DNA from 2 places in the Sphaerotilus microaerophilus genome. Region 2 is predicted to be linked to the other one. Evidence: predicted binding sites of a transcription regulator. Region 2 holds the regulator's gene; the other holds the start of a gene.
What was found. Region 2 encodes FliA, which starts transcription of late flagellar genes. Its sites were predicted from a motif close to CTAAAGTTTNNNNNNNNNNNGCCGNTA; they were not measured.

Region 1: NGK70_RS13035 (chemotaxis protein CheX) is a predicted target of FliA. The motif match lies at 4,930-4,956, and genes of this name have one in related genera.

What each region holds. Positions count from the first base shown of each region.
Region 1 covers NZ_AP025730.1:2,997,603-3,012,569, forward strand. The annotation lists gene NGK70_RS13020 (AfsR/SARP family transcriptional regulator) at 1-728, shown strand, start outside; gene NGK70_RS13025 (putative bifunctional diguanylate cyclase/phosphodiesterase) at 802-2,688, opposite strand; gene NGK70_RS13030 (FIST signal transduction protein) at 2,694-3,866, opposite strand; gene NGK70_RS13035 (chemotaxis protein CheX) at 3,882-4,859, opposite strand; gene NGK70_RS13040 (PBP1A family penicillin-binding protein) at 5,131-7,575, shown strand; gene NGK70_RS13045 (patatin-like phospholipase family protein) at 7,594-8,709, shown strand; gene NGK70_RS13050 (sugar phosphate isomerase/epimerase family protein) at 8,725-9,714, opposite strand; gene NGK70_RS13055 (4-hydroxyphenylpyruvate dioxygenase) at 9,736-10,626, opposite strand; gene NGK70_RS13060 (shikimate dehydrogenase) at 10,713-11,618, opposite strand; gene NGK70_RS13065 (TRAP transporter substrate-binding protein) at 11,733-12,728, opposite strand; gene NGK70_RS13070 (TRAP transporter large permease subunit) at 12,902-14,182, opposite strand; gene NGK70_RS13075 (TRAP transporter small permease) at 14,202-14,786, opposite strand.
Region 2 covers NZ_AP025730.1:4,614,689-4,629,655, reverse strand. The annotation lists gene flhB (flagellar biosynthesis protein FlhB) at 150-1,313, shown strand; gene flhA (flagellar biosynthesis protein FlhA) at 1,310-3,415, shown strand; gene flhF (flagellar biosynthesis GTPase FlhF) at 3,474-5,405, shown strand; gene NGK70_RS19730 (flagellar biosynthesis protein) at 5,440-6,255, shown strand; gene NGK70_RS19725 (RNA polymerase sigma factor FliA) at 6,275-6,988, shown strand; gene NGK70_RS19720 (methyl-accepting chemotaxis protein) at 7,141-8,502, shown strand; gene NGK70_RS19715 (hemerythrin domain-containing protein) at 8,545-9,024, opposite strand; gene NGK70_RS19710 (Glu/Leu/Phe/Val family dehydrogenase) at 9,157-10,482, opposite strand; gene NGK70_RS19705 (IS1182 family transposase) at 10,861-12,174, shown strand; gene NGK70_RS19700 (hypothetical protein) at 12,340-12,558, opposite strand; gene proC (pyrroline-5-carboxylate reductase) at 12,668-13,489, opposite strand; gene NGK70_RS19690 (YggS family pyridoxal phosphate-dependent enzyme) at 13,521-14,210, opposite strand; gene NGK70_RS19685 (type IV pilus twitching motility protein PilT) at 14,374-14,967, shown strand, end outside.

The sequences.
Region 1 (14,967 bases), 1.6 Mb from region 2:
GCGTTCTGCCGGATCGGGGCTGGGGTCGTGGGCGACGGGCGTCGACGTTGCTGCGCACCCTGATTGCGCTGGGTGGGCTGCACGTGCGTGCGGAAAGTCTGTGTGATTGCCTGTGGCCGGATGCGGAGGGTGACCAGGCGCGTCACAACCTCAAGGTGGCGCTGTGGAGGCTGAGGCGGCTCGGCAGTCCTGCCGAGGCCGATGTGATCCCCTGGCTGCACTTGCAGCAGGGGGAGGTGTCGATCGATCCGCAGTGCTGTGGGGTCGACGCGCTGCGATTCCAGTCCGCCCTGCGGCACGCTGGCGATGATGCTCAGCAGCTGTGGGCCGTGTTGGCGACCTACGCGGGAGATTTTCTGCCCGAAGACGACAGCGCTGCGGTGACGACCTTCCGTGAGCGCCTGCGGCAGGACTTCGTTCGCTCGACGTGGACCGCCGCGCAGGCCAGCCTGCTGGGCAGTGACGCCATCGGGCCAGACCGGATCGCGTTGATTCGGCGTGCTGTGGCGATTCAACCGGACCAGGCACGGGGCTATGAGCTGCTGATGTCGCTGCACCTGAAGAACCAGCAGGCCACCGAGGCGATCCTGGTGTTCCACCATGCGCAGCAGCGGTTCCACGGGCGGGAAGACGGAGCCGGCTACCAGGCGTTGCTGCGTCTGAAGAGTCTCGCGGCCGACCGGCTGGCCGGTGTAGAGCGCTGGGGGGCGTCTCTGCCTTCGGCCTGACCGACGGGGGGCGGGCTGCCTGGAAGGCCTTTCCCTGCCCGGCGAGCTGTGCCCAGGGCCGGGTGTGTGGCGGTCAGCTGTCCTGACCGCTGGCCACCACGACCGCCAGGGCCACCTCACCCAACCCGGCCAGCCGGGCCAGCAAGGTCGGGATGTCGCCTTCAGGCACCGGTCGGCTGAACAGGTAGCCCTGCACCTCGGTGCAGTCCTCCCTCGCCACCAGGTTCAGCTGCTCGGCGGTCTCGACGCCCTCGGCGGTGCTGGCGATGCCCAGGCTGCTGCACAGGCCGCTGACGGCGCGGATGATGGCCAGCGCGTCGGCCTTGTGGCTGACTTCGTGGACGAAGGAGCGGTCGATCTTGACCTTGTCGAAGGGGAAGCTGCGCAGGTAGGCCAGCGAGGAGTAGCCGATGCCGAAATCGTCCATCACGATGTGCACGCCGTCGCCGCGCAGTGCGTGCAGGACTTCCAGGGTGGCCGCGTTGTGATCCATCAGCACCGATTCGGTGATCTCCAGCTCCAGCCGCTCGGCACGCAGGCCGGCGTCGGCCAGCGCCGTTCGCACGCTGTCGACCAGCCCCTGGCCGAGGGTGAACTGACGCGCGGAGACGTTGACGGCCACACGCAGCGGGGTGGGCCACTGGGCGGCATCCCGGCAGGCGCGGCGCAGCACCCAGTCGCCGATGGGCACGATCAGGCCGAGGTCCTCGGCCATCGGGATGAAGTCGCCTGGTGGCACCAGGCCCCGCTGGGGGTGGCGCCAGCGCAGCAGCGCTTCGAAACCACTGACTTGTTGGCTGTTTACGTGCAACAAGGGCTGGTAGTGCAACTCGAACTCACCCACCTCCAGCGCACGACGCAGATCGATCTCGAGCGTGCGACGGTCCTGGGCGGCTTCGTCCATGGCTGGGTCGAAGAAGCTGTGGCGGCCGCGACCGCTGGCCTTGGCGTTGTAGAGGGCCAGATCGGCGCGCTTGACCAGGGTGACCGCGTCTTCGCCGTCGCGCGGTGCCAGGGCGATGCCGATACTTACGCCAATGTTGGCCGTCTGGCCGTCCAGGTCATAGGGCTGCTCGATCGCATGGACCAGCCGTTCTGCCAGTTCTTCAGGATTCGCTACCGGGCTGAGCTGGTCAAGCAGGATGGCGAACTCGTCCCCGCCCAGGCGGGCGATGGTATCGCTGGCGCGCACGTGCTGGCGCAGCCGCTGGGTGACCTGCAGCAGCAGCGCGTCACCGGCCGGGTGCCCCAGGCTGTCGTTGACGGCCTTGAAGCGGTCGAGGTCCAGGCACATCAGCGCTACGTGGCGGTCAGCCGCCCGCGTGGCGAGCGCGTTGTCGATGCGGTCGCGCAGCAGGACGCGGTTGGGCAGGTCGGTCAGGGCGTCGTGCGAGGCCATGCGCGCCATGCGGGCATCGGCCAGCCGCCAGGCGGTCACGTCGTCGTAGGTCTGCACGCATCCGCCGTCGGGCAGGGGCTCGTGGGTGACCACGAGGATGCGCCCGTCGGTGCAGTCGCGCTGCAGGGCGGTGCGGCGTGCGCTGTGCATCAGGGCGAGATAGGGCGAGATCGGCTGGCCCTGTGGATCGCAGTCGCTGTGCGCCTCGACCAGGCGCCGGCCGACCTGGGCGGCGGCGTCGAGGCCGAACATCGCCGCGAAGCGGCGGTTGCACACTGCCAGTCGCTGCTGTACGTCGAACATGCACAGGCCCTGGCTCATGTTCTCCAGGGCGGCTTCGAAGCGGGTGTTCTGCACCTGCAGCGAGTCGACCACGGCTTCGAGCCGCCGGTGGGCTTCGTCGATCTCCTCGCCCATCAGGCGGTTGGCGCGGGCGATGCGCTGCCGGTCGCGCTCATCGTCGTCGTAGGCGGACGAGACCAACGTGCACAGGCGGTCGAGGTCGACCTGGCCCTCGCCGCATCGGGCACGCTGCAGTTGTTTGACGAGGAGTTTGTGCATGGGGCTCAGCCGGCCGACTCGGCGATCAGGGTGACCGCCAGGGTTTGGTTGTGCAGGTCGCAGGCACCGCCAGGAACGCTGGGTGCCAGCTCGCCGTAGGAGTAGAAGCCGATCGCCCGTGCGCCGGCGGGCAGCGCTGCGGCGGTGACTTCGGCCTCGTCGCAGGTGCGCTGGCCCATCAGCAGGCGACGGCCCACGCAGCTGACCACCAGGGCGAGGGTGTCGCCGGTGGTCGGCTTGGCCGGCGGACAGGCCAGCGCCTGCCCGGCGGTGCGGGCGGCGGCCTCGGCGCCGTCGACCAGGTGCTCATGGTGGCCGCGCATCAGCTGGGCGGACCAGCCCTGCGGCAGGTCACCGGCGAAGGTCATGGTGCGTGCCTCGCGGTCGATGGCCAGCACGGTGCGCACGACCCCCAGCTCGGGCTGCCCGGGCGGCCAGATGCGCAGTGGGTACAGCAGCGCGGTGCCGGGCAGGCCGGCAGCTTCCTCGCCGAGGTAGCGCTCGTACAGGTCCAGCGCGGGGCGACCGTCCAGCTCACGCAGCACGTTGCCATCTGCACCGGTCACCCGACGAGGTGGCCCAAAGGACTCCCAGCCGCCCACGGCGCTCGCAGCGTGCTGCAGGCGCTGGCCATACAGGCCGATGGCCACGGCTTGGTCGGCGGCGACGTGCTCGCCCAGGCCCACCAGCGTGGTCTGGAAGCGGCCACCGTCTCCCGCCAGCCCGCCGACGATCGGGACCGCCCTGCCGGGGCCGTCGAGGCGGTCCCTCAGCCCGGCCAGCAGTTCGCTGCCATTGACCACCGACCCCTGTGAAAGCACCACGACCAGCGCCAGGTCCGGTGCGGTCAGCGCTTGGCCGAGGTGCTGGCCGCAGCCGCGGGAGTCGGCTGCCCGGGCCAGCGGCGCGCTGGCCGCCGCGATGCGCGTGTGGTCGAAGCGCAGCGCGGCGGCACAGACCTCGTCGTCCGCAACATCCGCACCCAGCAGGGTGGTGCCGGTGCTGCAGCCCGTGATGATGGCCTGCGGGTGGCACTCGTGCAGCTCGCGGGCGATGGCGCCGTCATGCAGCGCGTCGGTCGGCCCGAAGTAGAGCACCCACTGGGCGGGCGCCGAGAGCGCGGATCCCTGCAAGGACCAGCCCTGGCTGGCGAGGCGGCGTGACAGTTCGATGTGCATGGCAGATCACCCGTGTCAAAACAACTCCAACCCCCCCGAGTGCACCAGCGCATCGATCGCCGCCTCGTTCTCCCGGAAGTTGTCCGGCAGCCAGCGCAGGTTGAAGACGAAGCGTTGGTCGAGCACGACGCGCACGGGGTTGGCGGGGTCGGGGTCGCGCAGGGTGTAGCGGAAGCACAGCTGGGGGTCGTCGCTGCCGAAGGAGATGTAGCGATGTTGGTGGTTGACGATGATGGGCACCTGGGTCAGGTGGCCGGAGCCGGTGTCGTTGACCACGAAGCGGTTCTTGAAGGTGCCCCAGACGAGGTTGGTGATGTCGGCCAGCACGTTGTTGACGTCGCGGAAGCTGTCGTAGTCGGCCGGCAGCAGGGTCTTGCCCTGGCGCACGAAGTCCATCAGGGCCTGTTCCTCGGTCTGCAGCATCAGGTAGCCGCGGCCCCAGTCGCTCTCCAGCGGCATCAGGCTGAACAGCTCGCCGAAGATGATGCGGTCGCGCACCACCTGCGGAGGTTGCACGTCGACTTCGATGTCGATGAACTGGTTGCGCAGCGCCACCAGCGTCAGCTCCTCGATACCGCGCACCAGGGCGTGGGGGTAGACGAGGCTGAAGATGCAGCGGTCGATGCTGGGCTGCAGCTCGTGCATGCGCGCGGCGGTGTAGCCGGCGCTAAAGCAGTCGCGGTCCGGCTCGGGCAGGTCGCTCAGGTCGATGGGCGTGCCTTCGTTGCGGCGCAGGAAGATCGGCAGCTCGGGGCGGGCGGCGTGGATGCTGCGCCCGAGCAGGATGCCGCCGTCGCTCTGGTCGTTGAAGCGCTCGGAAAGGAAGATCGCGCCGAGATCCACGTTGCTCTTCAGGACGGACATCACGTTGTCGGCATAGGCCTTGAGCGGAAGCAGGTGGTTGTCCTCGCAGAAGGCCTTGATGCGGTCGTGGCAGGCGCTGTCGCCTTCCAGCACCAGGACCTTGCTGATGAGTTGCGCGGTGTCGTTCATGCGTGGGTTCCTGTTGAGTCCTGCGGGGCGTGCCCGGCGGGCCGGCCGCTCTGACGGGTCGATGACGCGACATCGGCCATTGCGGCGGCAAGCTGAAGCGCCTGATACGAAAAAAGTGTGAGGGGCTGTGGCAGCCGTCGCCTGATGGCCGGTGGGGCGGGCGCCGTGGGGTGCGTTCTGGTTGCTGCCCCGCCCAGGGTCTGGCTGCCGTGTGGCCCGCAGCGGCGACAATCCGCGGGCCGTTTCCCTGGCCAGCTTTCACGCGCCCTCGATGTCCGATCAAGAAAATCCGCGTTCCGACTTCTCTCCAGCCCCGTCGTGGAGGGAGAGGTTGGCCGTTGCCTGGCGGCGTCTGCAGGCCGATCCGCGGGCGCGGCGGGCGGCCATTGTGCTGGGCAGCTTGGCCGCAGGCAGCCTGCTGCTGCTGGGGGTGGCTGCCGCGGCCATCCTGCCGCAACTGCCTTCGCTGGACCAGGTGATCAACTACCAGCCGCGCCAGCCGCTGCAGGTGGTGACGCGCGATGGCGTGGAGATCGCCCAGTTCGGCTCGGAGCGGCGGCAGTTCATCCCGGTCGCGCAGATCCCGCAGCGCATGAAGGACGCAGTGATCGCGGTGGAGGACGCGCGCTTCTACGAGCACCACGGCGTTGACCCGGTTGGACTGGGGCGGGCCGCTTGGGCCGCGCTGACCGGCGGGATGCGCCAGGGCGCCTCCACCATCACGCAGCAGGTGGCGCGCAACTTCTTCCTGTCGTCGCGGCGCACGGTCGAGCGCAAGCTCAAGGAGGTGATGCTGGCGCTGCGCATCGAGCAGCAGTTGAGCAAGGATCAGATCCTGGAGCTGTACCTGAACCAGATCTACCTCGGGCACCGCTCCTACGGGTTTGGCGCGGCGGCACAGGCCTACTTCGGCAAACCGCTGGACCGGTTGTCGATCGCCGAATCGGCCATGCTGGCGGGGCTGCCGCAGAACCCGGCCTACGCCAACCCGATCACCAACCTGGAGCGCGCCACCAACCGGCAGCGCGTGGTGCTGCAGCGCATGCTGGTGACCGGCAAGATCACCCAGGCCGAGCACGACGCCGCCCGGGCCGAGAAGCTGGTAATCCGGCCGCGTCAGGCCACCTCGGTGCACGCCGAGTACGTGGCCGAGATGGCGCGGCGCTCGGTGTTCGAGCGCTATGGTGAGCGGGCCTACACCGAGGGCTTCAAGGTCACCACCTCGCTGATCGCGGCGGACCAGCAGGCCGCCTGGGCGGCACTGCGGCGCGGCATCCTGGACCACGACCGCCGCCAGGCCTGGCGCGGTCCGGAGGACCAGGAGGATCTGAGCGCCGATGCCGGCCCGGGCAGCGCGGCGGTGGCGCAGGCGCTGAAGGACCACCGCGACGACGAGGAGCTGCGCGTGGCGATCGTGCTGCAGGCCAGCCCGAAGGAGATCAGCGCCCAGCTGGCCACGGGCGAGGTGATCTCGATCACCGGCGATGGCCTGCGCTGGGTGCAGGCGGCCCTGGCGCCCAAGGCGACCAAGCCGCTGGCGATCACGCGTGGTGCGATCCTGCGGGTGGTGCTGCAGGGCGCCAAGGGCGGCAAGGCGGCCACGGGAACGGCGGCGCAGGTGCCGGCCTGGTCGGTGTCGCAGTGGCCGCAGGTGCAGGGGGGGCTGGTGTCGCTGGACCCGGCGACCGGGCGGGTGCGCGCGCTGGTGGGGGGCTTCGACTTCACGCGCCAGCCGTTCAACCACGTCACCCAGGCCTGGCGCCAGCCGGGGTCGAGCTTCAAGCCCTTCCTGTACTCGGCGGTGCTGGAGCACGGCATCATGCCCGCCACGCTGATCAACGATGCGCCGCTGGAGAACGCCGATGTCGAAGGCGCCTGGAACCCGCAGAACTACGACGGCGAGTTCGCCGGCCCGCTGACGTTGCGCCAGGCGCTGGCCAGGTCCAAGAACCTGGTGAGCATCCGCCTGCTGCGCCACATCGGCCTGACGCAGGCCCTTGGCTGGGTGAGCCGCTTTGGCTTTGATGCCGCCAAGCAGCCCGACAACCTCACGCTGGCACTCGGCGCGGGCAGCACCACGCCGATGCAGATGGCCGGCGCCTTTGCGGTGCTGGCCAACGGGGGCTTCAAGGTCGACCCGCTGGTGATCGAGCGCATCACCGACGTGCAGGGCCGGGTGGTCTACGAGGCGCCGCCTGCGCCACCGCTGAGCGAGGAGCTGCGCGTGCTGCCGGCGCGCAACGTCTTCCTCACCAACCAGCTGCTGCAGGAGGTCACGCGCAGCGGCACCGCGGCACGGGCCCAGGGCGCGCTGCGCCGGCCGGACCTCTACGGCAAGACCGGCACCACCAACGACTCGGTGGACGCCTGGTTCGCTGGCTTCCAGCCCAGCGTGGCGGCGGTCGTCTGGCTGGGCTACGACGAGCCGCGCAGCCTGGGTGCGAAAGAAACCGGCGGTGGCCTGGCCCTACCGATCTGGATCAGCTACATGGACCGGGCGCTGCGCGGCGTGCCGGTGGCCTCGATGCCCGTGCCGGACGGCGTGACCGACAGCGGCGGCGACTGGCTCTACAGCGAGTACGTCAGTGGCGGCTTCGTACGCAGCATCGGCATGGATACCGCCGCGGATGCGGCTGCCGAGGCAGCGAGTGCGCCCTCGGCCGGCCTTCCGGCTTCAGCGGTCCCCCTGGCGCCCCCGGCGGCCAGTGGCCACTGATTCGCGCCGAATGCGCCTGTGACGATCGCTGCCCCCCCGGCCCTGAGCCTGCATGCCGGCCCGCGCGCGCTGGCTCATCTGCGTGAACATGGCCTGCGCCCGCAGGACGTGCGTGCGGTGCCTGCGGCGGCAGGGGGGCCCAAGGGCCTCGCGCTCAACCCGCTGGACCGCTTCCTGTTCGGCCGCTGGCTGCGCGGCCCGGGCCCGAGCGTGCACCTGGTGGGTGCCAGCATCGGCGCCTGGCGCATGGCCTGCGCGATGCTGGACGATGCCGACGCCGCCCTGCGCCGCTTGGCCGAGGACTACATCGCCGAGAGCTACGACCCGCCCACCGGGCAGGCGCAGACCGCCACCAACGTCAGCCTGCGCTTCGGCGAGCTGCTGCGCGCCCACTTCGACGACCGTGCCGGCGAGATCCTGAACCACCCCCGGCTGCGCCTGCACGTGGTCACGAGCCGCGGCCGGCATGGGCTGCTGCACCGCGAGCAGCGCGGGCGCACCGTCGCGGGCTATCTGGGCGCCTACGCGACCAATGCAATGAGCCGCCGCGCCCTGGGCGCCTGGCTGCAGCGGGTGGTGTTTTCCGACCCGCGCGAGCCGCTGCCGCTGGTCCTGTCGGATTACCCGACCGCACAGGTGGCGCTCACGGCCGACAACCTGCAGCCGAGCATCCTGGCATCCGGCTCGATCCCGTTCTGGCTGCGCGCAGTGCACGACATCCCGGGCGGCCCATCGGGCGCCTACTGGGATGGCGGCATCACCGACTACCACCTGCATTGGCCCTGGTCCGGCCTGGCGGTGGACGAGGCAAGCGCCGGGCTGGTGCTGTACCCGCACTTCTCGCCGCAGCTGATCCCCGGCTGGCTGGACAAGGCCTGGAAGCGCCGCCACCGAGCCAGCCCGTGGCTGGACAACCTGATCGTGCTCTGCCCCGACCCGGCCTGGGTGGCGACCCTGCCCGGCGGCAAGCTGCCCGACCGGCAGGATTTCAAAGCCCTGCCCACCGAGCAGCGGGTGCGCCACTGGCGCCAGGCGGTCGCCGAGAGCCAGCGCCTGGCCGACGAGTTCGAGGCCTGGATCGCGGCCGGCTGCCCGATCGACCGGGTGCGGCCACTGGCTGGGTGCGCTGGCTGACCCGGGCCCCGCTGTTCAGGCCACGCTGCGCAGGCGCATCTGGCCCGGCAGCGGCACGCTGCGGCGCAGCACGCTCTCTGCCAGCCACATGGCCGAGTTGCGGCCGCGCTCGGCCACGTAGGGCAGGGGCAGCTGCTGGTAGTCGTCGTTGAAGACCTCGAAGCTGTAGTCGCCGCGGTAGCCCATGGCGTCGAGCTTGCGCACCAGCTCGGCCAGCGCCTGGCTGTGCACGCCCTCGCCGGGGAAGACGCGGAAGTGCCGCGCCGTCTCCATGCGCTCCTGCGCGGTGCGGGTCTCCTGCCACATGAAGTCGGCCAGCTGCACCAGGTAGATCCTGGCCGGGTCGACGTCGTCCAGGCACTGCAGCGCCGTGTTGGTGGCGAAGACGTGATAAGAGTCGACACCGATGCCGAGGTTGGGCATGTCAGCACGTTCCACCGCCTCCCAGGCCTGGTGCATCTCGTTGATGTGGCGGCCCCAGGACAGCGCCTCGAACGCCACCTTGATGCCCTGCGGCAGGGCCAGCATGGCCAGCTTGCGCAGGTCACGGGCGATCACGTCCAGGTCGCCGCTGGCGTGCTGGGAGGTCGAGCTGCAGGCCAGCAGCACCTTGGCGCCCAGCGCGCGGGCCATGCCGATCATCTGCTTGGCGATGTCGACCTTGTAGCCGTGCAGGTGCCCGGTATCCGTGGCCCCCAGGTCGCCTGCGGCGCCCGCCCCCCGAGGGGGACCGCCGGGGTTGGGGCGGCCCGGCCCCCGGCTCAGCCCTTCGAAGTCCCGCAGCACCTGGAAGCCGGTGACGCGCAGGCCCGAGGCCTTGACCGCCGCCACCGCGGCGTCGATGCCCTGCGGGTGGCCGACGATGTCGCGCGCGGCGAGCATCACCTGGCCGAAGCCGGCCGCCTTCATCGCCGCCAGCTTGGCCTCCAGCGGGCCGGCCAGGGTGATGGTGTCCATGCCGAAATCGGCGATGTGGGCCGAAGCGACGCTGCGCTGCAGGTTCATGGTGCGTTCTCCGGAGGCTGCTCAGCGCGGGTCGTGGACGAACTCGAAGGTCGGGCCGGTGTCCGACGGCCGCGTCAGCGCGCCGCGGCTGCCGCTGTGCACGCCCGAGGGGGACTCGACGAAGTCCACGCCGCGCGCCTTCAGGACGGCCACCGAGGCCAGCACATCCGGCGTGCCGAAGGCCACGCGCTGCAGCAGTTCCTCCGGGTCGATGTCGATCGCATCCGGCGCCGGCTCGATCAGCTGCCAGTACAGCGTGCCGCAAGGGCTCGCCAGGATGCGGCCCTGGGTCAGCACGCCGAAGCTCTGTTCCGCCGGCAGCTCGGCAAAGCCGAACAGCTCGCCATAGAAGGCGCACCAATCGGCCAGCCGGTCGAAGCCGATGTACTGCACGATGCCGAACAGGTGCAGGTTGGCGATGGCCGGCGGGCGTGGGTCCACCGTGGGGATGGGCACGAAATCGACGTCGTAGATCGAGAACTCGCCGACCCGGTCGACGAAGTAGATGCGGCTCGCGCCCACGCCATGGATGGCGGGGATGTTCAGCTCCATCACCTCGACCTGGGTGGGCACGCCCCAGGCGCCCAGCTCCAGCACGCGCCGGTAGGCGCTGGCGGCGTCGCGCACGCGAAAGGCCACCGCGGCTATGGCGGCACGGTCCGGCAGCGGCGGGTCCTCCGGTGCGCGGTGGGCGTTGACGATGATGTTCATGTCGCCCTGGCGGTACAGCAGCACCTCGCGCGAGCGATGGCGCGCCACCGGCCGGAAGCCCAGCCGCTCCAGGCTCTGGCCGAGCGTCTGCGGCTTGGCCGTGGCGTACTCGATGAACTCGATGCCCTGCAGCCCGAGCGGGTTGGGCAACTCACCCAGGGCTTCGCGGGAATCCTTCGGGAGGGGGGCGGGACGGTTCATGTCGGGCAGATCCTCGTCTTGGGTGTCGTCGACCGGTCAAGCCGGGTTGGCTGTGGGCGGCAAGGTGCCACCGGTGCGCAGTGGCGTCAACCGTTCTGGCGCTCGCGCTCGGCGAGCAGGTGGTGGAAGTGGCGCTCCACCCGGGCGGCATCGGCGGTGCGGCCGGTGAACAGCTCGAAGGCGCCCAGCGCCTGGCCCACTGCCATGCCGCCGCCGTCGCTGATCGGGCAGCCGATGGCACGCGCGGCCTGCAGCAGGGCCGTTTCGAGCGGGAAGTACACCACTTCGGAGACCCACAGGTCCGGTCGCAGCAGCGCCGCATCCAGCGGCAGGCCGGGCAGCTTGGCCATGCCGGTGGGCGTGGCGTGGATCAGCCCGGTGGCGCCGGGCATGGCCTCCTCGGCGCTCTGGCAGGCACGGGCGCGCTGGCCGTCGTAGCGGGCGTTCAGCTCCAGCGCCAGGGCGGTGGCACGGGCGAGGTCGGCATCGACGATGCGCAGCTCACCCACGCCCAGGCGCAGCGCGGCATGGGCGATCGCCGCACCCGCGCCGCCGGCACCCAGCAGCACGACGCGTGACAGATCGGCCTCGGGCAGCGCACGGCGGAAGCCCCGTGCCCAGCCGGAGCCGTCGGTGTTGTGGCCGGTGAGGCGGCCGTCGCGGATCACCACGGTGTTGACGGCGCCCATGGCCCGGGCTTCGTCGGAGAGCTCGTCGAGCAGGGGGATCACCGCCTGCTTGCAGGGGTAGGTGATGTTCAGGCCGGCGAAGCCGATCTTGCGCGCGGCGTCCAGCAGGCCCGGCAGGTCGACCGCCGAGCCGTGGAATTTCTCCAGGTCGATCAGCTGGTAGTGCAGGCGCAGGCCGTGGTGGCGGGCCTCTTCCTGGTGCATCGCCGGGGTGAGCGACTGCTGGATGCCCGCGCCGATCAGGCCGAGCAGCACCTGGGGGCGGGCCGGCTCGAAGGCGACGGCGTCAGGCGTGGGAGTCATGGCGTAGGAACGACAACGTCCCGCCCGGGCCGTCTGGGCGACCCGGACCTGGACTGGGGCAGGGATGTGGAGAAAGGCGAGCGGGCGGCGGCGCGGTGGCGCCACCGCGCCGGCTTATTTGCGCAGCTTGGCCAGCTCGGCCTGCAGCTCGGTCACCGTGGCAGCGATGGCCGCACCGTGCTTCTCGACCACCGGCTTGAGCTTGTCGCGCAGCTTGGCCTGTTCGGCGGCGGAGAACTCGCTGACCTGCATGCCGGCCTTCTGCAGTTCCTGCAGGTCATCGGCGGACTTGTCCCGGTTGACCTTGCGCTGGTAGGCGGAGGCCTCGACGGCGGCGTCCTTCAGCACCTTGCGGTCGGCTTCGGACAGGCCGTCCCAGATCTTCTTGCTGAAGATGATCGACTGCGGGTTGTACTGGTGGTTGGTGACCGTGATGTGCTTCTGCACTTCATAGAACTTGTTGGCCAGGATCACCGACAGCGGGTTCTCCTGCCCGTCGATGGCCTTCTGTTCCAGACCGGCGTAGACCTCGGGGAAGGCCATCGGCGTGGGGTTGGCGCCCAGGGCCTTGACCCAGTCGACGTTGATCGCATTGGGGATCACGCGCAGCTTCAGGCCGGCCAGGTCCTCCACCGTCTTGATGGCGCGCTTGCTGTTGGTGATGTTGCGAAAGCCCAGCTCCACATAGGCGAGGCCGATGATGCCCTTGTCGGCCAGCAGGGCGTGCAGCTTCTGGCCGAAGGGGCCGTCCACCACCGCGTCCGCTTCCTTGGCGTTGGCGAACATGAAGGGGAAGTCGAACACCTCGAAGGCCTTGACCTGCGAGGCCAGGATGCCCGAGTTCAGCTGCACGAACTCGATCGTGCCGCCCTGCAGCGCCGACACGTTGGCCGCATCGCCGCCCAGCGTGCCGCCGGGGAAGACGTTGACCTTCATCTTGCCGCCCGACTTGGCAGCGACCAGCTCGGCGAACTTCTGGGCACCGATCTCCAGCGGGTGGCCCTTGGGGTTTTGCAGGGCGAACTTGAAAGTGCGCTCCTGGGCAGCAGCCAGGCCGCAGGCGGCCAGGGCGACAGTGGCCAGCACGGTCTTGATGAACAGACGCTTCATGGATGTCTCCAATTCAGGATGGAACGTACGCAGGGCATGGCGTGCCGGGTGGGGCGTACCAGGGTCACCCGGCAAGAGAAAGGTCTTGTCCAGCGGGCGCAGCGGATCCGGCTCCGCGGGTCGGCTTGCAGGCCGAACGGCTGGACCGGCGTCCGCCGCCACGGGGGTGGGCCTCAGTTCGCAAACCACTTGGCGGGGCCGGTGACCAGCCAGGGGAAGAACACCATCAGGAACATGACGATGAACTGCGCGGTCATGAAGGGGATGACGCCCCGGGTGACCTCGTCCATCTTCATGCGCCCGACGCCGGCCACCACGTTGAGCACGGTGCCCACGGGCGGGGTGATCAGGCCGATGGCGTTGTTGATGATGAACAGCACGCCGAAGTAGACCGGATCGATCCCCGCGGCCTTGACCACCGGCATCAGCACCGGGGTCATGATCAGGATGGTGGGCGTCATGTCCATCGCCGTGCCCACGGCCATCACCAGCACCATGATGGCGATCAGCAGCAGCGTCTGGTTGCCCATGAACGGCTGCAGCAGGGCGATCATCTTGCTCGGGATGTCGGCCACCGTGATGAGCCAGGCGCTGACCATCGCCGCAGCCACCAGGAACATGATCACCGCAGTGGTCTTGGCCGCGGCCACGAACACCTCGTGCAGTTGCCGCCAGTTCAACTCACGGTACACCAGCGTGGACACCAGCAGGGCATAGACGGCGGCAACCACGGCGGCCTCGGTGGGCGTGAACACGCCCATCTTCAGGCCCACGATCACGATCACCGGCAGCACCATCGCCCAGGTCGATTCCCGCAGCGCCTGCCAGCGTTCGGCAGCCGTGGCCTTCTTGGGCGGCTGGATGTTCTCCTTCTTGGCCACCCACCACCAGGCGATCGCAATCGACAGGCCCATCAACAGGCCCGGCACGATGCCGGCCAGGAAGAGCTTGGAGATGGACACGTTGGCCGCGACGCCGAAGATCACGAAGCCGATCGACGGAGGAATCACCGGAGCGATGATGCCGGCCGAGGCGATCAGGCCGCCCGACTTGGCCTTGTCGTGGCCCGCGGCCACCATCATCGGCAGCAGCAGGGCGGCCAGCGCGGCGGTGTCAGCCACTGCGGAGCCCGACAGCGCTGCGAGCATGCAGGCTGCCAGGATGGCCACGAAGCCCAGGCCGCCGCGCTTGTGGCCCACCAGGGTGAGCGCCAGCTTGACGATGCGCCGGCTCAGGCCGCCCACGTTCATGATCTCGCCGGCCAGCATGAAGAAGGGCACCGCCAGCAGCGGAAAGGAGTCGGCCCCGTTGATCACGTTCTGCGCCAGGATCTGCGCATCGAACATGTCCAGGTGCCACATCAGTGCCACGCCCGACAGCAGCAACGAGTAGGCGATCGGCACGCCTAGCGCCATGGCCGCCAGCAGCGAGCCCAGGAAGATGAAGATGGTCATCGCGGTGATCCAGCGCTGCTCACTTGGGGAAAGTCATGGAGTGCGGGCCTTGGCCCAGCTTGGGGGTGTCCTGCAGGTGCAGCGCCTCGACCTGCGCCAGGTCCTCGGACTCCTGGCTCATGGTCAGCTCGGCTTCGGTGGCCTGGCCGCTGACGGTGCGCCACAGTTGCAGCAGCAGCAGCACGGCGCTGGAGACGGCGAACACGACGCCCGAGGCATAGAAGATCGCCACCGACGCGCCGGTGACAGGGGCCTCGACCTCCCAGTTGATCCTGGCCTGTGCCAGGCTGCCAGAGAACAGCAGCCAGGTGGCGTACAGCATCAGCGCCTGCGACAGCGCGGCCAGGACGCGCTTGGCCGCCAGCGGCACACGCGAAGTCAGCATGTCGGTGCCCAGGTGGCCATGCTCCTTGAGCGCGATGATGGCGCCCAGGAAGGTCATCCACACGAACAGCCAGCGCGAGACCTCCTCCGACACGGTGATGCCGGAGTTGAAGGCGTAGCGCATCACCACGTTGCCGAAGACGAGCACCACCATCAGCGCCAGCAGCAACGTGATGCACCACTCCAGCGCTTTGCAGTAACCATTGATCAATTTGTTCATACCGGTCTCCAAGGAGCAGGAGGGCCTTGACCGCCGGAGGGGGCAGGCCGGTCGGAAGGGGCCGTCAGGATGCATCGATCCGCCCGGCGAATTTTGTACGAACTGGTTAGTTTTTAATTAGGGATTAACCCGGATCAAGGCGCGGCCCCGGCGAACGGCGTCATTCGCTGTCAAGCGGGGC
Region 2 (14,967 bases):
CGGCCCATCGGCCGCTTTTTCCATTTTCGGCCGAGTCGGAAACGGCGTTGGTCGACCAGGGCGGAATACCGCCCGATTCACGGCGCTTATCGCGCTCAAGTCTGGCAGGGGGCTCGGAAGAATGACGAGCCACCCCTCATCCCCCTGCCATGGCCGACAGCGCTCAAGACAAGCACCTGCCACCGACCGCGCGACGACTCCAGAAAGCGCGGGAGGAAGGCCAGGTTGCGCGCTCACGCGACCTGGGCCACTTCGCGGTGGTTGCGGCGGGCCTCGCGCTGTTGATGGCGGCAGCGCCGTCGCTGGCGCAGTGGCTGCGTGACCTGCTGGGCGCCGGCCTGCGCTTCGACGTGCGCACAGTGGCCACGCCCGCGGCGATGCTCGATCGGCTCGGCCAGCTCTTCATGCCGGCGCTGCTGCTGTCGCTGGGGCTGGGCAGCGCGATGGCGGTGGTGGCACTGGCCACGGCCATCCTGTCCGGCGGTTGGGTGTTCACGCTCAAGCCGGTGATGCCCAACTTCGGCAAGCTCAATCCGCTCGCCGGACTGGGCCGCATCGTCTCCAAGGCGCAGATTGGCGAGATGCTCAAGGCGGTGCTGCTGGCGCTGTTGCTGGGCAGCGTCGGGGCGGCCTACCTCTGGGCGCACCTGCAGGATTTCGCGCTGACGCAGTCGGTGGGGTTGCCGGCGGCCTTCGTGGCGGCGAGTGACCGCATCGTTTCCGGCCTGTGGCTGCTGGTGCTGGTGCTGGCGGCCTTTGCGCTGGTCGACGTGCCGCTGCAGCGCTTCCTGCACACCTCGCGCCTGAAGATGAGCGTGCAGGAGGTCAAGGAAGAGCACAAGCAGCAGGAGGGCAGCCCCGAGGTCAAGGGCCGCATCCGCCAGCGCATGCGTGAAGTGGCCCGCCGGCGCATGCTGGCCGCGGTGCCCGGCGCTGATCTGGTGGTGATGAACCCGACCCACTACGCCGTGGCGCTGAAGTACGACGACGGCCGCGACGGCGCCCCCCGCCTGGTGGCCAAGGGCGCCGACCTGCTGGCGCTGAAGATCCGCGACATCGCCCGCGAATCCAAGGTGCCCGTGCTGCAGGCGCCGCCGCTGGCGCGGGCGCTGTATGCCCACGGCGAGCTCGACCGCGAGATTCCCTATGCGCTGTACAGCGCGGTGGCGCAGGTGCTGGCGCATGTGTTCCAGCTGCGCGCCGCGTTGGCCGGGCGCGCGCCCTGGCCGGCCGACCTGCCCGTGATCCCGGTGCCACCCGAGCTTGACCCGCACAACCCGAAGGCACAGCCAGCGACGGCTGAACCGGCATGAACCCGCTGATCCAATCCTTCCAGCAGCAGCTGCAGGCCCGCCTGGGCCCGCATGCCGGGGCCGCCAAGGCGCTGGCCGCGCCGATCCTGATCCTCATGGTCCTGGCCATGATGGTGCTGCCGCTGCCGGCCTTCGCGCTCGACCTGTTCTTCACCTTCAACATCGCCACGGCGCTGATGGTGATGCTGGTGGCGTCCTACATGGTCCGGCCGCTGGACTTCGCCGCCTTCCCGACCGTGCTGCTGCTGACCACGCTGCTGCGCCTGTCGCTGAACGTGGCCTCCAGCCGCGTGGTGCTGATGGACGGCCACACCGGCCCGGGGGCCGCGGGCGCGGTGATCGAGGCCTTCGGCCACTTCCTGATCGGCGGCAACTTCGCCGTCGGCCTGATCGTCTTCGCCATCCTGGTGGTCATCAACTTCGTGGTGATCACCAAGGGCGCCGAGCGCATTGCCGAGGTCGGTGCGCGCTTCACCCTGGACGCGATGCCCGGCAAGCAGATGGCGATCGACGCCGACCTGAACGCCGGCCTGATCGACGAGAAGGAGGCCAAGCGCCGCCGCGCCGAGGTGGGCAACGAGGCGGAGTTCTTCGGCTCCATGGACGGTGCCAGCAAGTTCGTGCGCGGCGACGCCATTGCCGGCATCCTGATCCTGTTCATCAACATCGTTGGCGGCTTCATCATCGGCGTGGCCCAGCACGGCCTGGGGGCCAGCGAGGCGGCCAACTCCTACATCGTGCTGGCGGTGGGCGATGCGCTGGTGGCGCAGATCCCGGCGCTGCTGATCTCGGTGGCCGCGGCGCTGGTGGTCTCGCGCGTGGGCAAGGAGCAGGACGTCGGCACCCAGATCCTGGGCCAGATGTTCAAGTCGCCGCAGTCGGTGGGCATCGCCGCCACGCTGGTGGCCCTGCTGGGCATGGTGCCGGGCATGCCGCACTTCGTCTTCCTGCTGATCGCGGGTGGCCTGGCGGCGCTGGCGCGCTGGATGCACCGGCAGGCGCAGGCACCCAAGCCCGCCGAGCCGGCCGCCGACGCGCCCGATGCCCCCAACCCCAACGCCGAGGCCAGCTGGGACGACCTGCAGCCGGTGGACACGCTGGGCCTGGAGGTGGGCTACCGCCTGATTGCGCTGGTGGACAAGGACCGTGGCGGCGACCTGCTCAACCGCATCAAGGGCGTACGCAAGAAGTTTGCCCAGGAAGTCGGCTTCCTGCCGCCAGCGGTGCACATCCGCGACAACCTGGAACTCAAGCCCAGCATGTACCGCCTGACGCTGCGCGGTGCGGTGGTGGGCGAGGGTGAGGCCTTCCCGGGCATGCACCTGGCGATCAACCCCGGCCATGTGAAGACGCCGCTGCAGGGGCAGGCGACCACCGACCCGGCCTTCGGCCTGCCGGCGATCTGGATCGACGATAGACAAAAAGAAACAGCTCAAATGGCTGGATACACCGTGGTTGATTCCTCGACCGTCGTGGCCACCCATCTCTCACACTTGATGCAGACCCATGCAGCCCGCCTGCTGGGCCGCACCGAGACCCAGGCACTGGTCGAGCACGTGACCAAGCTGGCCCCCAAGTTGATCGAAGACGTGGTTCCCAAGATGGTTGGCATTCCCACCCTGCAGAAGGTCCTCCAGCTGTTGCTGGAAGAGGGCGTGCACATCCGCGACATGCGCTCGATCGTCGAGGCGCTGGCCGAGCACGCCGGCTCCGGCCTCAACGACCCGCAGGAGCTGTCGCGGCGCCTGCGCATCGCGCTGGCCCCGGCCATCGTGCAGCAGATCTACGGCAGCCAGCGCGAGCTGGATGTCATCGCCATCGCCCCCGAGCTGGAGCGCCTGCTCGGCCAGGCGCTGAACTCGGCCAACGGCGCGGTGCTCGACCCGGGCGTGGCGGATCACCTCAGCCGCGGCGCGGCCGATGCCGCGCGGCGCCAGGAGGACCTCGGCCTGCCAGCCTGCCTGCTGGTGCCCGATGCCATCCGCAGCCCGGTGGCGCGCCTGCTCAAGCGCGCCTCGCCGCGCCTGCGCGTGCTCGGCCACAGCGAGATCCCGGACACCCATTCGATCCGCATCGGGTCCCTCATCGGAGGCAACGCATGAAGTCAACCGCCCCATCCGCCGTGCGGAATCCCGCTGAGCCGACCCGCCAGGAGGCCCCATGAACGTCAAACGCTTCGTCGGTCGCAACTCGCGCGAGGCCATGCAGAAGGTGCGCCTGGCCTTCGGCGACAACGCCGTGGTGCTGTCCACCAAGCCCTGCAGCGACGGCATCGAGGTGCTGGCCATGCCCCCCGAGACGCTGGCGGCGATCGAGCGCTTTGGCGAACAGGCCCCGGCCGCTGCCGCCGCGGCCCGTGCCGAGCCGGCACCCGAGCGCCGCCCGTCGCGCCCTGCTGCCCCGTCCGAGGCGCCTGCGGCCCGGTCCGCATCGTCGGGGGAAGGTCGTTCCGGCTCCCTGCGTGCGCGGGTGGCCGAGCAGGAGGCCCGCAGCAGCCTGAAGCCGCCCCCCGATCCGATCCAGGAGGACGTGGGCACGCTGGCGATGAGCACGCTGTCCTTCCAGGACTATGTGCGCGAGCGCATGCTCAAGAAGCGCCAGGCCGAGTTGCGCGAGCAGGCCACGAAGCCGGTGCCCGTGTCGCCCCAGGCCATCGAGCAGCGCCTGGCCCAGCGTGAGGCGGTGTCGATGCCGAGCTACCCCGAGCTGATCGCGGCCGCCCAGGCCGATGGCCTCCCGCTGGACAGGCCCGCCCCCGCTGCGTCGCAGGCTGCCACGCCGGTGATGCATGAGGCCCTGCTGGGCAGCGGCCGCAGCTCGGCACGTTCTGCCGCCACGGCCCCTGCGCCCGCACCGCAGGCCCGCCAGGAGCCCCGTCAAGAGCTGCGCCACGAGCCGCGCCACGAGCCGCGCCCGGAGCCGCGCCGCGAACACCGCCAGGACAGCCGTCAAGACGGCCGCCACGAGAGCCACCATGCCGCGCCGCCCGACTATGGCGACACCGACTTTGCCCTGGCCGATGCGGCCGCGCCGCACGAGCCGGCCCCGCGGGCCCGGCCTGCCGCACGCAAGGTGCTGCCGCCCGTGCCACAGCCCGTGGAGGCCGCGCCGGACAGCCGCCAGCAGTCGGACATGATGAACGAGATCCGCGCGATGAAGGGCCTGATCGAGGAGCGCTTCGGTGCCCTGGCCTTCATGGAGCGGCTGCAGAAGAGCCCCAAGCAGGCCCAGCTGACCACCCGGTTGCTGGGCTGCGGCTTCTCGCCCGCGCTGATCCGCAAGCTGGTCGACAGCCTGGGTGACGAGGTCGTCGACGAGCTGGCCTGGGCCGGCGAGGTGCTGCAGCGCAACCTGCTCACCGGCGAGTCCGACGCGGCGCTGGAAGACCAGGGCGGCGTGTTCGCGCTGGTGGGCTCCACCGGCGTGGGCAAGACCACGTCCACGGCCAAGCTGGCGGCGGCCTTCGCGACCCGCCACGGCGCGGCCAACCTGGGCCTGATCACGCTGGATGCCTACCGGCTCGGTGCGCACGAGCAGCTGCGCGCCTACGGCCGCATCCTGGGCGTGCCGGTGCACACCGCGCATGACCGCGTGGCGCTGGAGGACCTGCTGGACCTGCTCTCGGCCAAGAAGATGGTGCTGATCGACACGGCCGGCCTGGCGCAGCGCGACACGCGCACGCGCGAGCTGCTGGAGATGCTCTCGCACGCCAGCATCCAGCGCCTGCTGGTGGTCAATGCCGCCCAGCAGGGCGAGACCATCGAGGACGTGCTGGTGGCCTACAAGGGGGCGCAGGCCAAGGGCATCGTGCTGTCCAAGCTCGACGAGGCCGTCAAGCTCGGCCCGGCGCTGGACGCGCTGATCCGCCACCGCCTCAAGGTGGTCGCGGTGGCCAATGGCCAGCGCGTGCCGGAGGACTGGCACCGCCTGACCGCCCAGGCCCTGATGCACCGTGCGCTGCGCACGGCCGGTGCCCAGGCCTGGCGCATGGATGCCAACGACGTGAACCTGCTGTTCTCGGCGCCGCCGTCGCCGGCGTCAGGCGCACGCCGCTCGCGTTCCGCGTCGCCCGCCCCCGGATCCGGCCAGTGATGCCGACACTCATCAGCGCCCAGGGAGCCTGAAGATGTCCTACCCGCCTCGCTTTCGTCGCACCATGCCGGCCGACCAGGCCGACGGACTGCGCCGTCTGTTCTCCACCCGCGCGGCCCGCTTCGTGCCGGTGGTTTCCAACCCCTTCATCGCCCACGGCGGCGTGCTGATCGAGCGCCTGTGCAGCGTGCTGGAGGAGATGGACCTCGATACCCTGCTGGTGGACGCCTCCGAGCGTGGCGGCCCGCCACGCGAGCTGGCCAGCTTCGACCTCTCCGAGGGGATCGAACCGCTGTCGCAGCGGGTGTCCTACCTCGCTGCGCGCGGCCTGCCGGTGCGCTGGGTGGACAGCCGGGGCTCGACCCGGGCCTTCCTCGATGCGGTGGTGGACGCCGCACCCTCCAGTCAGGTCGTGCTGGTGCTTGGCACCGCGGTGGACCTGGTGCGCCTGTTCGGTCGCGGTGACGAGGGCCTGTCGCGCCCGCGCCCGGTGGTGCTCTGCGACGAGCGGCCCGAGTCGATGAAGCATGCCTACGCCGCCATGAAGCTGTTCGCCCAGCGGGCCGACTGGCTGTCCCACGACCTGCTGATGTGCTCGCCGCCGGAATTCCCGCAAGGGGAGATGGTGGCTTCGCGCCTTGCTTATTGCGCCGATCATTTCCTGGGCGGGGTGCAACATGCCGCTGTGCAGGTTGATCCGGCTGAGCCGCCCACCGCCGCGCCCTCGCGGTCGCTGGTGCGCCTCGTCGAAGGCCTGCTGGAAAGTGCCGCGGCCTGCACCGCGAGCGACGACATGGTCTGCGGCAGCCAGCGTGCCGCCCTGCCTTCGCCGCGCCAGGCCTACCTCTGAATTTCCCCGGAGCCTCGGTATGTACACCGCCAAGGGTCGTCTCGACGCCAACGCCATGCTCAAGCAGTACAGCCCGCTGGTGCGGCGGCTGGCGCACCAGATGATCGCCAAGCTGCCGGCCAATGTGGAGCTGGATGACCTGATCCAGGTCGGCATGATCGGTCTGACCGATGCGCTGACCCGCTTCGACACCGGCCAGGGGGTGCAGTTCGAGACCTTCGCCACCCAGCGCATCCGCGGCGCGATGCTCGACGAGCTGCGCGGCGCCGACTGGATGAGCCGCGGCAACCGCAAGCACCAGCGCGACATCGAGGGGGCCGTGCACCGCCTGGAGCAGCGCCTGGGCCGCGCGCCCCACGAAAGCGAGATCGCCAAGGAAATGGGCATCACGCTGACCGACTACCAGGACCTGCTCAACAAGGTGCGCGGCACCCAGCTGATCTACCTGGAGGACATGGGCGGCGACGAGGGCGACAACGACTTCCTGGACCGCCACGTGGCCGAGGAGGGCGCCGACCCGCTGGCGCGCCTGAACGACTACCGCATGCGCGAGGCCCTGGTCGAGGCGATCAAGAACCTGCCCGAGCGCGAGCAGTTCGTGATGAGCATGTACTACGAGCAGGACATGAACCTCAAGGAAATCGCGGCGGTGCTGGGCGTGACCGAGTCGCGCGTGTGCCAGCTGCACAGCCAGTCGATTGCCCGGCTGCGCTCGAAGCTGCGCGCCTGGTGAGCCTGCAGCCGCGCAGGAGGTGACGGATCCCGCGGCAGGCTGCACCCAGACACAAGACAGCAAGACCACCAGACAACACGACAACAAGACGACGAGCCGATGGCGAGGCAGTGCCACTCCCGCAAGACCGTCACGATTTGGAGACCCCGATCATGCTGAGCCTGCTGCGCCCCCGCCGTCCCGCGCCCACCGCCGATGCACCGCTGGCCGCCGCGCCGGCGGTCGATGGTGGGGCCATCGTACGCAGACTCGCCGGCAAGGTGTCGACCATCGGTCGCGATGCCGCCGAGGCGCGCGGCGTGATCGAGGACACCCAGCGCGTGGTGGTCTCCCAGGTCGAGGCGATGCACGCGCTGACCGATCAGCTTGCGCAGGTGCAGACCGCGCAGGACGCCATCGGCCAGGCCACGAGTGCCAGCCTGGAGGCCGTGACCCGCGCCCGCGCCGTGGTGGCCGAGGTGGCCAGCGAGGTGGCCGGCATCGTGCATGTGCTGCACGAGGTGTCGGCCGCGGCCGGCGACATCACCCAGATCGCGCTGCAGACCCGCCTGGTGGCCTTCAATGCCTCGGTGGAGGCCAAGCGCGCTGGCGAGGCAGGCCGTGGCTTTGGCGTGGTGGCCGATGCGGTGAAGGACCTGGCCGGGCGTGTGGAGGTGTCCTCCAAGACCATCATGGGCACGCTGGCCCAGTTGGACCAGCGCATCGAGGCCTTCTCGCGCGAGATCCGCATCGACACCGGCCCGGCGGTCAGGTCGGGTGCCTCCCAGGGGTCCATCCACCGGGCCTTTGCCGATGTCGAGACCGACGTCCAGCGCATCAATGTCGCAGCCCAGGGCAGCCGCGACATCTGCCTGCGCGTGAGCGAGCGCACCGAAGGGCTCGGCCAGGACATGCAGGCCGCGATGATCGGGCTGGACACCGCGATGTCCTGCAGCGACCGCTTCCTGCGGGTGTCCGAGCAGCTCATCGACGAGCTGGCCGCCAGTGACGTGGCCACCGACGACACGCCCTACATCGAGGCCGTGCAGCGCGTGGCCGCCCAGGTGGGCGCGGCGCTGGAACAGGCGCTGGCACGTGGCGACATCTCGGCGGCCGATCTGTTCGACGAGGCCTACCGGCCGATCCCGAACACCCGCCCGGCGCAGCACCTGACCCGCTTCGCCCAGCTGACCGACCGGTTGCTGCCGCCGATCCAGGAAGCGATGCTGGCCTTCAGCCCCAAGGTCGCGTTCTGCATCGCCGCCGACCGCAACGGCTACATCGCCACGCACAACCGCAAGTACTGCCAGCCGCAGCGTGGTGACCTGGCCTGGGACACCGCCAACAGCCGCTACCGACGCATCTTCGACGACCGCACCGGGCTGGCGTCGGCGCGCAACCAGAGGCCCTTCCTGCTGCAGACCTACCGCCGCGACATGGGCGGTGGCAAGCATGTGCTGATGAAGGAAGCCGCCGCCCCGATCACCGTGGCCGGCCGCCACTGGGGCGGCATGCGGCTGGCCTACCAGTTCTGACCCGCGTCCTGGCGAACGCCAGGCGCAGGATCAGGTCCGGCTTCAGGCGCAGGTGCTGCCGCCGCAGCCGGAGATGGCCGCCTCGGGCTGGACCGGGCGGTCGATGCGGCCGCTGGCCGCGTCATAGCCCACCTCGCCCATGTGGAACACCAGGGCGGCATCCATCATCTGGGCATGCTGCTCGAACCACTGTGCCAACTCGGGCAGCAGGCGCGGGATCAGCTCCTCCTGGCCCTCTTCGACCACCCGGCGGCGCACCTCGCGCAGCAGATCGAGCACCTGCTTGTGCTGGTTGCTGTGGCAGTTCTCCGGTGTGAAACCGGTGGCGGCCATCCAGCGATCCTCCTGTGCAAAGTGCTCGACGGTGTGCTCCACCAACGCGTCATAGCGCGCCAGCACATCCGGCGCACCATCCAGCCGGGCCGCTTCCAGCTCGTTGAGCAGCACGACGAACTCCTGGTGCGTCTGGTCCATCTGCGGATGGTTGTTGGCGATTTGGTCGTTCCAGGCGAGGAGGGTCATGGCGCGTCGAGGCAAGGAAACACCGGCCCGCGGCCGGCGATATGGAACCGCGAGCCTAGCAAATCAGGGTCCATCCTGGCTTGCTCGGCATCAAGCTGGGCGGAGCGGGAACGCGGTTCGGCCAGGACCGGCTCAGGGGTAGAGGCCCCGCATTTCGCGCGCCATCAGGATGCGCTCGCAGGCCACGGCGAAGGCCGCGGTGCGCAGCGGGATGCGGTGCTGGTCGGCCATGTCCCAGATGCGACGCAGGGCCTCGACCATGATCTTGTCCAGCCGCACGTTGATCTCGTCCTCGGTCCAGAAGAAGCTGGAGAAGTCCTGCACCCACTCGAAGTAGGACACCGTGACACCGCCGGCATTGCAGATCACGTCGGGCACCACGAGGATGCCGCGCTCGGCCAGCACGTCGTCGGCGTCGGGCAGGGTCGGGCCGTTGGCGCCCTCCAGCACGAGGCGGGCGCGCAGCCGGTTGGCCCGCAGCACGTCGATCTGGCCTTCCAGGGCCGCGGGGATCAGGATGTCGCAGTCGATGCCCCAGAAATCCTCGTCGGCGATGCGCTCGCAGCCCGCGAAGCCGCCGACGCCGCCCTCCCGGCGCACCTGCGGCATCAGCTCGGCCATGTCCAGGCCGCCCGGGTTGGCGATGGTGCCGGTGTGGTCCTGCACGGCGACGATCTTCGCCCCCGCGCCGGCAAACAGCTCTGCCGCGGCCGAGCCGACGTTGCCGAAGCCCTGCACCGCGACGCGCGCGCCATCCAGGTTCAGCCCGGCGCGGCGGGCCGCCTCCCGCCCGGTGACGAACACGCCGCGGCCGGTGGCCTTGACCCGTCCGAGCGAGCCGCCCAGGTCGATGGGCTTGCCGGTCACCACGCCGCTCGCGGTGGCGCCAATGTTCATCGAGTAGGTGTCCATCATCCAGGCCATGACCTGGGCGTTGGTGTTGACGTCGGGCGCCGGGATGTCCTGCTGCGGGCCGATGATGATGCCGATCTCGCTGGTGTAGCGCCGCGTCAGGCGCTCCAGTTCCTTGAGGGAAAGCTGCTTCGGGTCGACGCGGATGCCACCCTTTGCGCCGCCGTAGGGCAGGTTGACGGCGGCGTTCTTGATCGTCATCCAACCGGCCAGGGCCATCACCTCGCCGAGCGTGACGTCCGGGTGGTAGCGCACTCCCCCCTTGCCGGGACCGCGGCTGAGGCTGTGCTGCACGCGGTAGCCCTCGAAGTGGCGCACCGTGCCGTCGTCCATCTCGATGGGCACATCGACGATCAGGCTGCGTTTGGGCCGGCGCAGCGATTCGGCCCAGCGTGCCAGCCGGCCCAGGTAGGGCTCGACGCGGTCGATCTGCGCCAGGTAGGTGCCCCAGGGCGAGTGGGGTTCCGACGACACATAGGACAGCGGCGTGCTGGCCGTGGTGCGAGTGGCCGTGGAGGAGGGCAGGGGGGGGTGGGGGGTGTTCATGCGGGCGGGCCTCGGTGGTGGGAGCGGACACACGTCGGTGCGCTCACCAGCCAGATCGACCCGTGCGCACACTGTGCAAGCGGCGCACTCTAGGGGCTTTGCGGCGGCCTGGGTCGCCCGCTTCATGCAGGCTTTGCATCGAATCTGCGCCCGCACCGCACCAGGTTGGTGCTGTGAGCAGTGATGCACGGCCCAGCCGGGCCGGGGGGCTCAGAAGGTGTGAACGAACGTTGGGTCTGAATCGTTAAGCGGGGCATGAGCGCAGCGACGACAAGACCGGAAGAAGAACAACAGGCCCAAACGGGGCTGTTCGGCGAAGGGGAGCTGCTCGAGGTGGCTGCGCAGCAGCCCAGGCAAGAGGCACCGCGCGCCGCGCGGGTGATGTCGGCACAGCGCGATCAGGTCGAATTGCGAGCGTGCGATCTGGATTCGGTACTGGCAGATGACCATGCGGCGCGCACCGTGTGGGCCTTCGTGCAGTCGCTGGACCTGGCGCCGCTGTATGCGCGCATCAAGTCGGTGGACGGGCGCGGGGGCGCGCCGGCCATCGATCCGGCGATCCTGGTGGCACTGTGGCTATGGGCCACCATCGACGGGGTGGGCTCGGCGCGCGAAGTCGACCGGCTGTGCGAGCGCGACGATGCCTACCGCTGGATCTGCGGCGGCGTGGGGGTGAACTACCACTCGCTGGCGGACTTTCGGACCCAGCACGAGGCGTGGCTGGATGCGCAGCTCACGCGCTCGATTGCCGCACTGCTCGATCGCCGGCTGGTCACGCTCAACGTGGTGGCGCAGGACGGACTGCGCGTGCGTGCCTCGGCCAAGGCGTCGAGCTTTCGTCGGCGCGACAAGCTCGCGCAACTGCATGCCCAGGCCCAGGCGCAGGTCCAGGCCCTCAAGCGCGAACTGGCCGAGGACGCCGGGGCCAGTTCGCGGCGCAAGCAGGCCGCCCAGGAACGCGCGGCACGTGAGCGCGAGCAGCGCCTGGCTGCCGCGCTGGCGACGATGGAGCGGATCAAGCCGGCGGCCGAGCCCAAGAAGGCCAAGCCCTCCAAACGACGCGGGCGCGACCACGACGGCGATCCTCCCGCGCCGCCCGCCCCCGAACCCAAGGTGCCGCCCGAGCCGCGCGTGAGCAGCACCGACGTCGATGCGCGCGTCATGAAGATGGCCGACGGGGGCTTCCGCCCGGCCTTCAACGCCCAACTGGCTGTCGATGCGGCAACGCAGCTCATTGCCGCCGTGGACTTGGTCAACAGCGGCTCGGACATGGGGCAGATGGACCCCCTGCATCAGGCCGTGCAGCAGCGCTACGGCCTCACGCCCGACCATTGGCTGGCCGATGGCGGCTACACCAAGCTGGCCGCCATTGATGCGCTCACCGAGCGCGGCACGCAGCCCGTGCTGCCCGCTGCGCGCAGCCGCAACCCCGATATCAATGCACTGGCGCCCAAGCCCTCGGATTCCCCGGCGCAAGCCCAGTGGCGCAGCCTCATGGCCAGCCACTGGGGCAAGGACCTGTACGTCTGGCGCGGTGCCAGCGTGGAGTGCGCCAACGCGCAGCTGCGACGGCGCGGCTTCACGCGCCTGAACGTGTGCGGCCTGGTCAAGGCGCGTGCGGTGCTGCTCTGGCACGCCCTGGCGCACAACCTGATGCGCATGCGAAGCCTGAATTTCGCCTTCATGGCCTGATCTGGCCGCCCAGCAGCACCTGCGCGGCGCGCCAGCCCTGGCTGCCGCGCGCACCCACACGCCCAGCGCGCGCTGCCCACCGCCGTCCGCGCCGCACCGCCCATCTCGCGAAGGCCACGTCTTGCCTGCGTCGGGCTTGCCTCTCTGTGGTTCGTTCACGGCTTCTCAGCGCAGCGCGCGAAGCTCCCGAAGTTCGCGCTTGGCCAGTACCGAGGGGCGCCGGCTCACGAGATCGGCCAAGTCTTCCGCGAAGGCCTCGCTGCGGCGCAGCAGATCCAGAACGTCTTCTGCCGGTGGGCTGCTCGACACGGGCTTGCTGGCGCCGGCGCGCAGGGACGGACGGCGGCGCAGGGCGGAGGCGAGGGTGTGTGCGATGCGTTTCATGTGGGGCTCCCGTGTGACTCGTGGGGGTCATTTCGACCACCACGGTCTCACTGTGAAGCCCAAATGTTTCAACTCTGCGACAGGCCGGGCCTGAATGTGACAAGAGTTGTCAGCGGCCGAACTCGTCCCCCAATTCGCGGGCCCGTTGGCAGGCGGCGTCGAGTGCCGCGATGAAGGCGGTGGCGACGCCGCTGGCCTCCAGCGAGCACAGTGCGGCGTAGGTGGTACCGCCCTTGCTTGTGACGCGTTCACGCAGGGTGGCCGGACTGTCCGGCGAGCGGCGGGCCAGTTCGGCCGCGCCGGTGAAGGTGGCCAGCGCCAGCTGCTTGCCCTGTTCGGCGCTGAGCCCCATGCGCTCGGCCGCGGCCACCATCGCTTCAACAAAATAAAACACATAGGCCGGGCCAGAGCCCGACAGCGCGGTCACCGCGTCGAGGTCGGCCTCGCGCTCCACCCACAGCACGCTGCCCGTCGGCGCCAGCAGCGCCTGGATGCGCTCGCGCTCGGCGGGGGTGACGTCCACCCGGGCGTACAGGCCGGTGATGCCCTGGCCGATCAGCGCGGGCGTATTGGGCATGGCGCGCACGACGCGCTCGCTGCCGGTGGCCCGGGCGATCGCATCGCTGCGGATGCCGGCCATCACCGACAGGTGCAGCGCGGCGCCGACATGGCCCGCGCAGGGCGCGGCGGCCTCGGCAAAGCTCTGCGGCTTGACCGCCCAGACGACGGTACCGGCGCGAGCCAGGCGCTCGTCGGCGGCCGGCAGGGCCTCGATGCCGAACTCGGCGCGCAGCTTGTCGCGCTGCACGTCCCAGGGCTCGATCACCAGCAGTTGGTCGGTGGGCGTGCCGCTGCGGATCAGCCCGCCGATGATGGCACTGGCCATGTTGCCACCACCGATGAAGGCCAGGAGGGAGGAAGAGGTGTTCATGGGGCTGCAGTGTAGGCAGGGCGTGCGGGGATCAGGCGCGTTCCCCGAAGATGGCGGTGCCCACCCGCACGAGGGTGGCACCTTCGAGCACGGCGGCCTCCAGGTCGGCGCTCATGCCCGTCGACAGGGTGTCGAGCGCCAGGCCTTGCTGGCGCAGGGCCTCCAGCAGCTCCCGCAGCGCGCGGTGGGGTTGGCGCTGCGCCGCTTCGTCGCCGGCAGGCTCGGGAATCGCCATCAGGCCGCGCAGGCGCAGACGGGGCAGGGCCGCCACCGCCTGCGCGAGCGCCGGCAATCCGGCGGGCGCGACACCGCTCTTGCTGCCCTCGCCGCTGACGTTGACCTGCAGGCAGACCTGCAGCGGCGCGGCCCAGGCGGGGCGCTGCTCGCTCAGGCGCTGGGCGATCTTCAGGCGATCGATGCTGTGCACCCAGTCAAAGGCCTCGGCCACCACCCGGGTCTTGTTGCTCTGCAGCGGGCCGATCAGGTGCCATTCCAGCTCCGGCCGCAGGTCAGCCAGCGCCTCGATCTTGGCCAGGCCCTCCTGCACGTAGTTCTCGCCGAAGGCGCTCTGCCCGGCGGCATGGGCCGCGCGCACCGCCGCGGCCGGTTGCGTCTTGCTCACGGCCAGCAGCGTGACGCTGTCGGCACTTCGCCCCGCCCGGGTGCAAGCGTTCGTAAGCCGTTGGTGCACAGCTTGAAGCCGATTTGTGATCGTCGTCATAATCGACGAGCTTAGAGCAATCCGTCCGCGGCGCGTCCGTGGCTAGCCCGCCTTGGCCGAAGGTGGGAAGATGCAGCTGCAAGTTTCTCCGCTTCACCGGTTCCCTGTTTCCCCGTTTCCACCTGATCAGCGGCCACCCCCCCGGGGGCCGCCCCCTTCCAGCATGGACATCACTCAGTTGCTCGCGTTCTCGGTGCGCAACAAGGCCTCTGACCTCCACCTCTCGGCCGGCCTGCCGCCCATGATCCGCGTGCACGGCGACGTGCGGCGCATCAACGTCGACCCGCTGGACCACAAGAAGGTCCGGGAGATGATCTACGACGTGATGAACGACGCCCAGCGCAAGGTCTACGAGGAGACGCTGGAATGCGATTTCTCCTTCGAGATCCAGGGCCTGTCGCGCTTTCGCGTCAACGCCTTCAATCAGCAGCGGGGCGCCGGCGCGGTGTTCCGCACCATCCCGAGCAAGATCCAGAGCCTGGAGGAGCTGCGCACGCCCAAGGTCTTCGCCGACCTGTCGCTCAAGCCGCGCGGGCTGCTGCTGGTGACCGGGCCGACCGGCTCGGGCAAATCCACCACGCTGGCGGCCATGGTGGATCACCGCAACGACAACGAGCATGGGCACATCCTGACGGTCGAAGACCCGATCGAGTTCGTGCACGAGTCGAAGAAGTGCCTGATCAACCAGCGCGAGGTGGGGCCGCAGACGCTGTCGTTCTCCAATGCGCTGCGTGCCGCGCTGCGCGAGGATCCGGAC